2 regions of the Selenomonas sp. KH1T6 genome follow, and region 1 is predicted to be linked to the other one. Evidence: a T-box and tRNA genes for the amino acid it is inferred to sense, from the RefSeq annotation. Region 1 holds a T-box; the other holds one or more tRNA genes.
The links. The T-box of region 1 lies ahead of BLW59_RS06365 (valine--tRNA ligase). A T-box ahead of a tRNA ligase gene usually reads a tRNA of that ligase, here a tRNA-Val.
Positions count from the first base shown of each region.

Region 2: it encodes a tRNA-Val, which carries the amino acid that the T-box ahead of BLW59_RS06365 (valine--tRNA ligase) is inferred to sense. The anticodon was not compared.

Region 1 is NZ_FNWN01000007.1:7,778-14,403, reverse strand. It holds gene BLW59_RS06370 (hypothetical protein) at 1-978, opposite strand, end outside; gene BLW59_RS06365 (valine--tRNA ligase) at 1,048-3,726, opposite strand; T-box leader at 3,782-3,994, opposite strand; gene BLW59_RS06360 (transcription repressor NadR) at 4,058-4,582, opposite strand; gene BLW59_RS06355 (hypothetical protein) at 4,811-5,215, shown strand; gene BLW59_RS06350 (hypothetical protein) at 5,234-6,040, shown strand; gene BLW59_RS06345 (DUF6033 family protein) at 6,281-6,626, opposite strand, start outside.
Region 2 is NZ_FNWN01000053.1:2,547-9,172, forward strand. It holds gene BLW59_RS16225 (histidine-type phosphatase) at 1-907, opposite strand, end outside; gene BLW59_RS16230 (response regulator) at 934-1,698, opposite strand; gene BLW59_RS16235 (PAS domain-containing hybrid sensor histidine kinase/response regulator) at 1,863-3,986, shown strand; tRNA gene BLW59_RS16240 (tRNA-Val) at 4,029-4,105, opposite strand; tRNA gene BLW59_RS16245 (tRNA-Val) at 4,109-4,185, opposite strand; gene BLW59_RS16250 (hypothetical protein) at 4,710-5,135, shown strand; gene BLW59_RS16255 (BMP family ABC transporter substrate-binding protein) at 5,341-6,432, opposite strand; gene BLW59_RS16260 (hypothetical protein) at 6,602-6,626, shown strand, end outside.

The DNA of each region.
Region 1 (6,626 bases):
CAAATCATCCAGAGTCATGGGCCTGAGCCTTTCTGTCTGCTTCAGCTCTTCCTCGGTAAAAAGCTCCTCCTGGCTCCTGTCCTTTACCCCCTGCATATCCTGCTGAACTTCCAGAGCGGCAGTCATGCCCTTGTCCGGGGCATTTGCTTTCCTTTCCTCTGTACGCTCCCGGCCTTCTTCCATAGCCTTTTGCACCACATCCTCAGGCTTTGCCTCGCGGGTGACATTTCTCTCCCCCTGCTCAGCTATCTGCTGCTCGGTGCGGACTGCCACGGAAAGTTCGCTGCTCCGCTGGTCAAGGACTGCGTTCAGGTCTTTGGCCCGGCTTTTGGCCAGGGCAATATCTCCCCGCTCCTTGATGATTTCCTGGGTATAGAACTCCTTTTGAGCACCTTCCGCCCCCATTTCGCTTTCTGCAACGGCCAGCTTCATGGTGATGAGTCTCATCTCATCAAGCATCAAGTCCTGTTCCTCCGCTGTGTAATCAGGGGACTTCATCTTTTCCTGCAAGGCGTGTTTCCGGCCATAAAGCTCATGCATCTTATCCTCGGGGCTCATGCCCTTTTCCTTGAGGGTGTCCGCCTCTTCCTGCATGCGGGCTTTCTCCTCTGCCGTAAGGCTGGTGTCCGTATCTATGCGTTCCTGGAGCTTTTCCGCCTGTTTCTTGTAATCCTCTCTGGCAGCAATGGTATCATTGAGTTCCTGCAGTTTCTTCTCCCCCTCGGTCATGAAGTCCGTCTGGCCCATTTTCCTCAAGGGGTCAAGGGCTTCCTCCGAGAGTCGCCTTCCTGCCTGGCTGATCTGCACTTCGGCCGCCTTGCCTACCACAGTCTCCCCATCGTTTTCCCCATCACCCTGCTGGAGCCGCTGGAAAATATTTTCCGCCACTGCCCCGGCAGGCTTCTGCATTTTCTGGTAAATATTTTCCCTTTGGAGAATGTTTGTCTTTTCCTCTCCTATCCTGCCTATCATGGACACAAAAATCCCTCCTTTGCCGACAATCCTCTACGGTTTATCGACATCAGGAGGGATTTTGTTAAACATTTTTTACTTCAGCTTAGCCAGGTCAGCGATACGTGCTTCCACAGACTTCATCTTTTCCTCATAGCCGGCGAGCTTTTCCTTCTCCCCTGCTACTACCTGCTCAGGAGCCTTGGAGAGGAACCCCGGGTTGGACAGCTTGCCGCTAAGGCGCTTGATCTCCTTCTGCAGTTTCTCCTGTTCCTTCTGGAGACGGGCGGTTTCCTTCTCCACATCAATCAGGCCCTTCAGCGGCAGGAAAATCTCCACGCCGCTTACCACACCTGCCATGGCGTTCTCGGGCTTTTCAGCTCCGGCAGGCAGGATGGTGATGGGCTCGGAGGAGGCCAGCTTGTCAAGGTAAGCCTGGTTCTCCGTAAAGACAGCACGCAAAGCCTCGTCACCCACCAGGAGAATCAGTTCGCTCTTCTTGCTGGGAGCAGCCCCTACTTCTGCCCGCATATTGCGGACAGTCTTGATGGTCTCCATGATGGCGGTCATGCGGTCTTCAATGTCGCCACTGATATAGGCTTCGTCACCTTCCGGCCACTGGGCCACCATGATGCTCTGCAGCTCATCGCTGTGGGGCACCTTCTGCCAGATTTCCTCGGTAATGAAGGGCATGAAGGGATGCAGGAGGCGCAGGGTGCCCTCAAGCACATGACTCAGCACATAGAGGGCGGTATTCCTGGCCCGGACATTTTCCTTGTCATAGAGGCGGGCCTTGGTGAGCTCGATATACCAGTCACAGAACTCACTCCAGATGAACTCGTAAATCATGCGGCCTGCTTCGCCCAGCTCAAACTTGTCCAGATTCTCCGTCACATCGCGGACCGTACGGGCATAGCGGGAGAGAATCCAGCGGTCAGCCAGGGTGTAGTCAGTCTCCTCAGGCTTGAAGCTCCTGTCGAAGCCCTCCAAGTTCATGAGCATGTAACGGGAAGCGTTCCAAAGCTTGTTGGCAAAGTTGCGGGCAGATTCCACACGCTCATCGTAGAAGCGCATATCATTGCCCGGGGTATTGCCGGTAATCAGCATGAAGCGCAGGGAATCGGCGCCGTATTTCTCAATGACCTCCATGGGATCAATGCCATTGCCCAGGGACTTGCTCATCTTGCGGCCCTGGCTGTCACGCACCAGACCGTGGATGAACACATGGCGGAAGGGAATGTCCTTGCCGAACTCCAGACCCATCATGATCATGCGTGCCACCCAGAAGAAGATGATGTCATAGCCCGTGACAAGGGTTGCCGTGGGATAGAAATGCTTCAAGTCCTCGGTTTCTTCCGGCCAGCCAAAGGTCTCAAAGGGCCAGAGGCCGGAGCTGAACCAGGTGTCCAGCACATCCTCATCCTGGGTGATATTCTTGCTGTGGCAGTGGGGACACTCCGTAAGGTCAGTGCGGGAAACATGGGTCTTGCCGCAGTCTGCACAGTACCAGGCGGGAATGCGGTGGCCCCACCAAAGCTGGCGGGAAATGCACCAATCACGGATATTCTCCAGCCAGTTCTCATAGATTTTCGTGAAGCGGGCAGGCACGAACTCGATGCGGCCGTCACGTACAGCCTCGATTGCCGGCTTGGCCAGAGACTCCATCTTCACGAACCACTGCTTGGAAACCAGGGGCTCGATGGTGGAATGGCAGCGGGAGCAATGGCCTACTGCATGCTCATGCTCCTCCACGGAAACCAGCACGCCGGTTTCCTCCAGCTCCTTCACCAGAGCCTTGCGGCACTCATAGCGGTCCATACCGTTGTACTTGCCGGCACCTTCCAGCATGTGGCCGTCATTGCCGATGACCTTCACCTGCTCCAGGTTGTGGCGCAGGCCCATCTCAAAGTCGTTGGGGTCATGGGCAGGGGTCACCTTCACGGCGCCGGTACCGAACTCCTTGTCCACGTATTCATCGGCAAAGAGGGGGATGCGGCGGTTCACGATGGGCAGGATCAAGGTCTTGCCAATCAGGTGCTTGTAACGCTCATCCTCGGGATGCACAGCCACGCCGGTATCGCCGAACATGGTCTCGGGACGGGTGGTGGCAATCTCCACATATTCCTCCGTGCCCTCTACCTGATAGCGCAGGTGCCAGAGGTGGCCATTCTCCGTCTCATGCTCCACCTCGATATCGGAAATGGCGGTGTTGCAGGAGGGACACCAGTTGGTGATGCGGGTACCCTGATAGATAAGGCCCTTCTCGTAAAGGCTTACAAAGACCTCACGCACAGCCCTGGAGCAGCCCTCGTCCATGGTGAAGCGCTCACGGTCCCAGTCAAGGGAGGAACCCAGGGAGCGCAGCTGGGACATGATGCGGCTGCCAAACTTTTCCTTCCAGTCCCAGACCCGCTCCAGGAACTTCTCACGCCCCAGGTCATAGCGGCTCAGGCCCTCCTCACGGAGCGCCCCCTCCACCTTGGCCTGGGTTGCAATGCCTGCATGGTCGCAGCCAGGCATCCAAACAGTGTTGAAGCCCTGCATGCGATGGTAGCGGATAAGGATATCCTGCAGGGTGTTGTCCAGGGCATGGCCCATGTGCAGCTGGCCCGTGACATTCGGAGGCGGGATCACCATGCTGTAAGGCTTCTTGCTCTTGTCCACCTCAGCGTGGAAGAACTTATTCTCCTCCCAGAACTGATACCATTTCTTCTCAAAGGACTGGGGGTCATAAACCTTGGGAATGTTGTTTTCCTGCTCCAAAACTTCGCTCATCTTTATCCTCCTACTCGCGGAACTATCCGCCACAAACTAAAAAAGCGCCCCCGCCCCAAAGGACGAAAGCGCGCACTTTCGTGGTACCACCAATGTTCCCGGGGAATCCCCGGCTCAAAGCCTTAACGCAGCCATACGTCCGCACTTACTCAAAGTTCAGCCCGGAAGCTCGGAAGCGACCTTCAAGCCCGCCGCACAGAAACTTCCACCAGCCGTTTCCTCTCTATAGTGCGAAGAGAGCCCTACTCCTCTCCGTCATCGCCTTGCTATTCATTTGACATGGCATTGATTCTATCACAAAATCCCCGCCTTGACAATGATTTTTAGGACCTCACACACCTGTCTCCTCCAAAACTCCCAGCTTTTCCAGCTCTTCCTTGATGGCCTCCAGCGCCTCTTCGTCCGGCACTCTCACCGTGTGCACATGGATTCCTCCGGTGACTATGGAAATAGGAGCCGCCTCACACTTCTGCATCTTCGTGAGGAAGTTCTTCACATCGCGCCTGCTGGTAAGAAGCAAGTCTGCCTTCAAGGGACCATAGACAGGATGCTCCACAATCACATCCAGCACCTCGCCCCCGTTATCCACGAAGGCCAACAGTTCCTGCTCCATCTCGTCCCTGTTGTGGCGGCAGATAAAGCTGACCAGAAGCCCCTCTGTCCCCTCACTTTCGGGTACAAAATATCCTCTGGGCGTGGCGTAGATTTTCTCCCCCTCTGCCCGGAGGATGCTGATATCCCCCACGATAATCTGGCGGCTAACCCCAAATTCCCGCGCCAGCTTCGTGCCGGAAAGAGGAGACTTGGCGTTCTTCAACCGCGCCAAAACCGCCGCCCTGCGTTCCTCTGTAGTCACATTCCATCCCCTGCCTAATCTGTTATTTACATAAATTATATACACATACAAACAGGCAGGCAAGCCCTAAGCTCACCTGCCCGTATTGGATAGGTCAGCCTGTCGCTCATCTCACTGCATGATTCCAGATTTCCCCCAAATATTTTTTTAGCTTTAGCAGGATTTCAGGCAGATATATAGAAAAAATATTATGTGAGTATTGTGACATTTTAGAAGGAGGTATTTTCTATGAAGTCACTCACTTTAAGGCTCCTGGCTGTGATGGCGCTGGCACTAATCTGGGCCATCGCGCTTCCCCAGGGAGCAGAAGCAAAACCACAGATCAAATTCACCATCGAACATGTCTATCTGCACACCGCGGGAGAGGCGGAGATTGTCGGTTACTTTGAGAACTCCGGGGATCAGGGAGCTTACGTCAAATGGACGGATCTCGACCTCACGCTCACTGCCGACAACGGACAGGAGATGTGGTCTGATTATGGCATTCGCCATTATGTGGAAGACATTTACGTTCCCGCAGGCGAATACATAGCGTACACCTACTACGTGCAGCATCCGGATATCCCTGAATATCACGGGAAATATCGTTATCGCTACCACACCAACACCCATTGGGAAAAAGCTGCCGGCTAAGGGAAAGGAATGCAGAAGATGAAAAAGACATTTTCAGGCAAAAAATTCCTCCTGGCCCTGGCCTTGGGCACAACCTGCCTGCTAGGCGGGAATCTGGCTGAAGCTGGTGCGAATGCGCCTTCTGTCCCCGCTTCTGTGCAGGAGGTCAATTCCCAAAGCCTCGACTCGGCTTTCCTGCAGGGCATTTATGGCAAATGGCAGGAAGAAGGAGTGCTTGATGCCCGCACCCTTATCATAAATGCCGATGGCACCTATGAGCTGGCCTATCGGGGCGGCGGCGTAAGCCATGGGACGGTGAAGGTATCCATGGATGAGCACCCCGATGGCTCGAAATCCTGCTGGTACAATTTTTATGAAGAAGATGGCACCCTGTGGATGGGGGCCGAAAGAGATGGCGAATATCCGGTGCAAACTGACTTGTATTCCGGGCATGATGGTGCCATGCACTTTGTCCGGCAGGAAAATGGCTGCCACGATACAGGCACAGGAGTGCACCCGGAGGACTATTCAGGCATATGGGCTTGCGGCAGGTGCAGTATGACCATCACGCCTGAGGGAAACGGCTACCTGGCAGAAATACAGTGGGCCAGCAGCGCTGCCGAAGGCTCGCGCTGGATCTTCCCCTGTACCTATGACAGCTACAGCGCCCAGCTTTTCTGCAACGGCAGGGGCAAGCGCATTGACTATGTGTGCGATGAGACTGGCACATGCAAGAATAAGATCATCTATCAGAACGGAAGCAGCACCTTTACCATGCGTGAGGGCGTGCTGTTCTGGCAGTCACCAGAGGAACCCAACTACACAGATATAGAGTTCAGACGGTAAACAGAGCAAGCGGAGCTGCTGCGCACATGATGCGCGGCAGCTCTTTTGACTGTGACTTACTTTGTGACTTACTTCCCCCAAAAGTCCCCTCCCACCTACGTCCCGAAACACCAAAAAACGGCCGCATGAGCAGTACGGCCGCCTTTTGGCTGTGTATTGTATTTAGGAGAGCTTAACGAAAGCCTATAGATAATATAGCATAGATGATAATCATTTTCAATACCTAAATGAAAAATATTTTCAAATGAGCATATTCACTGTCATATTGCTCTGTTCCGCAGGCGTGGGTGCCCTGTCCGGCAGCTTAGCCATACGCTCTTTAGCCAGCTCTAAAAGCTTCTTTGCCTTCGCCACCTCAGCCTCGTCACACATATTCTGCTTCAGTCCGTCCTCCACCTGCTGCAGATCTTCCTCCAGCAGGGCAATCACAGATTGCATATCCTCCTTTGTAGCGGCTGCTGCAATCTGGCGACGGCGTTTATCCTCGTTTATGGAGACGGTGCTCTTGGTGGACTCCAATGTCACTTCCCCATTTTCGTCAATGGTAATCTGCATTCCCTGGAAGCCCACCTCATCCTTGCGCTTG
Region 2 (6,626 bases), on a different contig from region 1:
CATTCGTATCATGGCCGCAGAGGAAGGTGAACTTTCTTCCAGGGGCATTCAATTCCTGCAGGAAGACTTCCAGCAAAGGACGCGCCAGGGCTCTTGCAAAAGTGGGCATCCGGCGGTAGACGTGGATTCCCGCCTCCTTCACGGCCGCGATGTCCTGCCACTGCCTGAAACTCAGCTCATGGCCAAAACTCGCCCTGCTGTCTCCCAGTTCATAATACTGCAGGGAGAGGGCATCACAGGCCGTCATCAGGGGACGGATAGAGCCGCCCAGATGCAGTCCCTCCTTCACTGTCACCTGCAACTCATCATTTTCCACCGCCGGGTTATCCAGCGCTATCGCCGCCGCCTCAATACCGGGGGCTACTCTCCTGGTCAGGGCCTCACTGTCCCCCAGGGCAGCCAGCTCCTTCTTCAGCTCCCTGTCAAAAGCAGCCGAGTGCCCAGAAAGATCTCCCCAAAACAAAGGGTCAGGCTCCCCCACCTGGCCTTCGTATTTCACAGGCATCTTCTCACCGGGGAACATCCCATCTGCAAAATGACGGGCGGTGCCCAGGGTGCGCTGGATAGCATTGGCATAAAAGAGGATTTCCCCCTCCCCCGGCTGGCAGCCTGCGGGCAGCAGGCCTTCCTGCTGCAGGCAGCTGCGGGCGTACGCTCCCATGCTCTCTTCCAGCTGCCCCCCATGCACAGTCAGCTCTCCGCTGGGCACCCCGAAATCATGCCACTGGTGGGGCGTTATCCCAGAGAGGGTGCCGCTGTCCACCAAAGGCGCCCGGATATTGTGCCGGGACAGCACCAGGACCTGCACCAGGTCATAATTTTCCTGCAGCCCCCGCGCTTCTGCCAGGGGCAAGGCTGCGAAGCAGAGCAGGGTTATGAGCAGTAAAAATATCTTGCGGAAATTCATGAAGTACTCCTTCCTGCGGCCATGTTTCACCCTTTCCCCATGCTCCTCTCATAGAAGAAGCTTGCCAGGGTGTCCAGCAGCTCTGCTTTCTTAGTGGATTTCAGTATGTAGCCGTCAGGGCGCTGCTTGATGATGCGCATGACGCTTTCCCGGTCGTTGATGCCCGTCAGAAAGATGATGGGAATCCTGGCGGTGACGGGATTTTTCTGGATGCGCTCCATCACCTCATAGCCATCCATCTCCGGCATCTCATAGTCCAGCAGCACCAGGTCCGGCTGCTCAAAAGCCAGATAGTCCAGGGCCTCCTCCCCGGACTGCAGTCCCTCTACATCATAGGCGTTCTTAAGCCAGCGGGTCATGATGGCCAGGAAATCCTCATCATCATCTACGATAAGCACCTGCTTGCGCCGCCTGTATTCCTGCTGCCCCTTGGCCAGCGTCACCACATCTGCCGCCAGCTTCTTCATATCCACCGGCGCGATGTAGGTGCGGGTGATGCCCGCCCCCTCGGGCAGGGCCTTCATTTCCTCCAGGAAATCCTTACTGCCCAAAAGGCACAGGGATTTCTTGCTGTCCCGGCAGAGACTGGCCAGGTATGGCACCAGCTTCCTGGCTTCGCTGCTGTCCTCAGCCGGGTTATAGACGAAAATCTCCGCCTCATGGCGGCAGCGGTTCACTTCCTCCAGGTCTTCGGCCACCTTCAGCACCTGGAAGCCAGCCTCCCGCAGATTGTTTTCCACTGCCCGGTCCACCAGGTACTGCTTCTTCTCTATGTATATGACTTTCTCCATAGTCCCACTCCTCCCGAAGGGCAGATTATCTCTTTGCACACTTCGCCAAAGCCCACCCAAATCCTGCCCCTGGCTGAATATTTTGCCTGTAGAAAAATTTGCACAATGGCTTTATAATTATATTAACGACATAAATCCAACAAAACACGAGGGAGGTACTACCCATGTTCAACGGCAACTATGAGCTGGGCAGCGAGGCTTTCAAGGTGGTGGAGGAAATCGGGCGGCACATGCCCGGGGGCTTCTTCATCTACAAGGCTGAGCAGCCCGAAGAGATCCTCTATGCCAACAAGACAGTCTTTGAAATCTTCGGCTGCCAGGACCTTGCGGAATTCCAGGAACTGACGGGCTATACCTTCAAGGGCATGGTACACCCCGATGACTATAAAGCAATCTCCAGCTCCATCGATGAGCAGATAGAAAAGAGCAGCGAGGGCATGGACTATGTGGAGTACCGCATTATCCGCCGGGACGGCAAGGTTCGCTGGGTAGACGACTACGGCCATTTTTCCAATACAAAGACCCACGGCGGCGTCTATTTCGTCTTCATATCAGACATCACGGAAAAAAGAGAGCGCGTCAAAGAGGAAGCCGAGGCCCGCATCAGACAGCAGCAGCTGGAGGAAAAAATCGCCCTGCAGGAAAGGCTGTTGGAGCAGAGCGAGGCCACCCGCCAGGCCCTCAAGGCGGCAGAGGAAGCCAACCGCGCCAAGACGAATTTCCTCTCCAACATGAGCCACGAAATACGCACCCCCATCACCGCCATCCTGGGCATGAACGAGCTGATACGCCGGGAGAGCCACGACAAGAACATCCTGGAGTACACCCACAATATCGGCGCAGCGGGCACCAGCCTCCTGAGCATCATCAACGACATCCTGGATTTCTCCAAGATCGAGGCGGGCCGCATGGAGCTCATCGAGGCAGAGTACGACACCCGCACCTTCATTTCAGATCTTGCCAATCTGGTGAAATTCCGCCTGGAGGAAAAGGGCCTGATTTTCCGGCTGGAAATCGACCCCAGCCTGCCCACCCGGCTTTTCGGTGACGAGCTGCGGCTGAAGCAGGTCATCACCAACCTGCTGACCAATGCCGCCAAGTACACAGAAAAGGGCACCGTGACCCTGAAAATGCAGGTGACCCATAAAAAAGGCCACGATGTATCCATCGAGGTGGCGGTGAAAGATACGGGCATCGGCATCAAAGACGAGGAACTTGGCAAGCTGTTCTCAGCCTTTGACCGGCTTGATGTCATCCGCACCCGCAGCATCGAGGGCACCGGGCTGGGCCTGGCCATCAGCTCCCGCATGCTGAAGCTCATGGGGGCCGACCTGCAGGTGCAGAGCACCTACGGCCAGGGCTCCGTCTTTTCCTTCACCGTGGGCCAGCAGATAGTGGACAGCACAGAGATAGGCGAATTCGACCTTGGCAGCACCCCCATCATCGGCGAGACAGTCAAGAAGCATCTCAGCTTCCTGGCCCCCACGGCCCGGGTGCTGCTGGTTGACGACACCCCCCTGAACCTGAAGGTGATAGTGGGGCTCCTGAAAAAGACCAAGCTCCTCACAGAGACAGCTGCCAGCGGCCGGGAGTGCATCGAGAAATTCGGCGCTGCGGACTACGACATCATCTTCCTGGACTACCGCATGCCGGAAATGGACGGCATCGAGACCCTGAAAAAGCTCTACGAGCTTTACCCGGAAAAAGCCAAAGCCACCCCCATCGTCTGCCTCACCGCCAGCGCCATCGCCGGTGACAGGGAGCGTATGCTGAAAGCAGGCTTTGACGACTATCTGCCCAAGCCCGTCAATATCCTGGACATGGAGCGCATGATGATACACTACCTGCCCAAAGAAAAGGTACAGCTGGTGACAGAGGAAGGGACAGCAACACCGCCCCCAGAGGAAACTTCGGATATCCTGCCCACTGCCCTTTTCGAGCTGGAAGCCATCGACCCCGTGTCCGGCATCGAATACTGCGGCAGCGAGGAGGACTACATGGAAACCCTCTCCATCTTCTCCGCCTCCATCGGCTCCAAGTCCAAGAAAATCGAAAAAGCCTGGCAGGAGCAGGACCTCAAGAACTACACCATCCTGGTGCACTCCCTGAAAAGCACCTCCCGCATCGTAGGCGCAAAATCCCTCTCAGACCTTGCCTTCCAGCTGGAAATGGCAGGCAAGGAAGCAAACAACAGCCTTATAGCAGAAAAGACCCCCGGGCTGCTGGAAATGTACAGAAGCCTGCAGGAGCCTTTGGAAGAGATTGTGGAGGCGTGGGAAGATAAATAAGGATACGAAAAAGGAGGCCTTGCGGCCTCCTGTATTTACAAATGGTGCTCGCCGAGGGATTCGAACCCCCGACCCCCTCCATGTGACGGAGATGCTCTAGCCAACTGAGCTAGGCGAGCAAATGGTGGGGTTAACAAGATTCGAACTTGTGACCTCCTCGATGTCAACGAGACACTCTAACCAACTGAGCTATAACCCCATTGCTGAACACAAGAAATATAATACACGGTTTCGATGGCAATGTCAAGAAAAAATTTTCATTTTCCTAAAAAGCGAAAAGCCGCAGGGTTAACTACTCCCCACGGCCTACACCATCTCGTTACTAGACTTTATGCCCTAATTATATGACTCGTTGCCACTTATGTCAACAAGTGTTATAATGTAAACAAAAGAAGCCTCCTGCTGCGAACAGGAGGCGGGCTACTGGTAAACGGTCAGCCCTCAACTCTTTTGTATAATCCAAAGATTAACCGCCAAAGTTTGCGAGACTACGGGCGGTTATTTCTTTCTGTTGTTGACGGCAAGGATAATCAGAAGAATCAGTAACAACTGAAGCGTCATGTTGTCCATACCATCACCTCCCATCTGCCGATCGACCACGCGCTTTGAACGCCAGCTTTGATGAGAGGACTAACCGCCTACCGTTTTTGTAGCTTAGAACTATTGTACTAAAATATTACTTCGCTGACAATCAAGAATTTCCATGGCTGATGAGGTGATAGTATGGCCGACCTTACCAAGCACGGTGCCAGACGCCTGAGGCGGCGCATCTCCACCAGCATGCCCAGCGATAAAGAATATCTGCACCGGGTCTTTAAATATGGCCTCCGTGAGGAAGATGTAGAAGGAGACCTGGCCGGCTTCCTCAGTGCCAAGAAGGTACAAAACGGCCCAAGGCACGAGTGTGTGATATATGCCCAAGCTATGCATATCTTCACCAAAGACCAACGTCTGGTGACGGTCTACCGTCTGCCAGCAAACCTGATTCCGGAAGCAGACAGGACAGGGGCGGAAAAGCACCGCAGAGTAAAGGCTGAGAGCAGTGAACGGAGGAAACAGAAGGAGCAATCGCATAGGGCGAAATATCTGGCCAAGAAAAGGAAGGCGTGGCTAGAAGATTATGAAACAGAGATAAACTTGCGTTTTTGAGCATATCAACTTCTACCTGACATCTGTTCCTCAGGTTTCACACACTTGCTTATAATATCACGTCATGGTTATATTATTTTTCTAACAGATAAATATTACAATCCAAATATGCAAAGGATATTAGGATATTGCATAAAGAAGCCTCCCGGAGTCGTTAACCGGGAGGCTATTTTCGTGTCTCCATGCACGCCTATGTCAGACAATCTCACTCATAGACGCTGACGCCCTCCACGTACCAGTCGAAGGCATTCAGCATCTCATCATCTGACATGGAGGCTCCTTCGGTGATGCGAAGGCTGCCCTTATTGTCCTTGATGGGCCCGTAAAATACATCAAAGCCACGTTTGCTGAATTTATCGGTGACGTCCCGCACCAGCGCAGCGGTGTCCGCAGACACCTGGGGAGAAAGGGGAGACAGCTTGACCATCCCTTCATCCTTGTAAGTCCAGACCTGCCTGCCGTGGAACTTGCCCTGCAGGCAGTCCATTATCTGCTCACGGTAATAAGGGCGCCAGTCCCATTCACAGGCCACCAGATATGTATTGGGAAACAGTTCCCGATTGTCCGTGTGATAGCCGATGGACCATATACCCCTGGCATCTGCCTCCTGATGGGGGGCCATGGAATTGGTGTGGACTGTCACCACATCAATGGGGAAAGCGTCCAGCAGTTTCCGGCAGGCCTCCAGGGCCGGTGCATCAGCCGTCCAGGACTTGCAATAGCTCACGTGCACCACAGCATCCGGTCGTACCCGCCTGACTCCCAGGGTGAAGGCATTGATGCCGCGAATCACCTGCGAATTTGGGAAAGCGGCAATATAGCCCAGTTCCCCTGTCTTGGTCTGCTTACCCGCCACAATGCCTGACAAATATCTTGCCTGATACATGCGCCCAAAGAACGAGGAATAATTGTCCTGATGATAAGTGCCCCCTGCGTGCAGGAAATAAATTTGCGGGTATTCATCAGCAGCCATTTTCATGGCCTTGCCATAGTCAAAGCTGCAGCCGATGATGATCCGGCATCCCTCTTTTTCAATCAGCTCCTTGATGTCATCATAGCAATCCCCGGGAGCATTCTCCTTGTAGATCATTTCCAGGTTCAGTTCATCCTTCAGGGACTCCAGGGCCTCATAATGGGATTGGCACCAGCTCCTGTCCTGGCACTCCCCGCTGATAAACACGCCGATTTTGGTAGTCCTGGCCATCACATCCTTATCCGTCTGGGACCTTTGAATGGTCAGAATCCCTCCCACGGCCACCAATAAGAAGATGAGTGCAATCAAAAATAACTTTTTCATAGCGCATCCCTTTTCCGCCCAGCTGTAAACCGACTACACCCATAACATTCTCCCCTCCCCCCTGAAGAATCCTTCTTTTCCTCCAAATTTTTCATAGCCACTTATGTCCACAGATGATATAATCTTCTCGTTGCAATCTACGCATATTGTTCGGAGGAGGAATAGTCTGATGAAAAGAATGTTTTTGTCCCTGG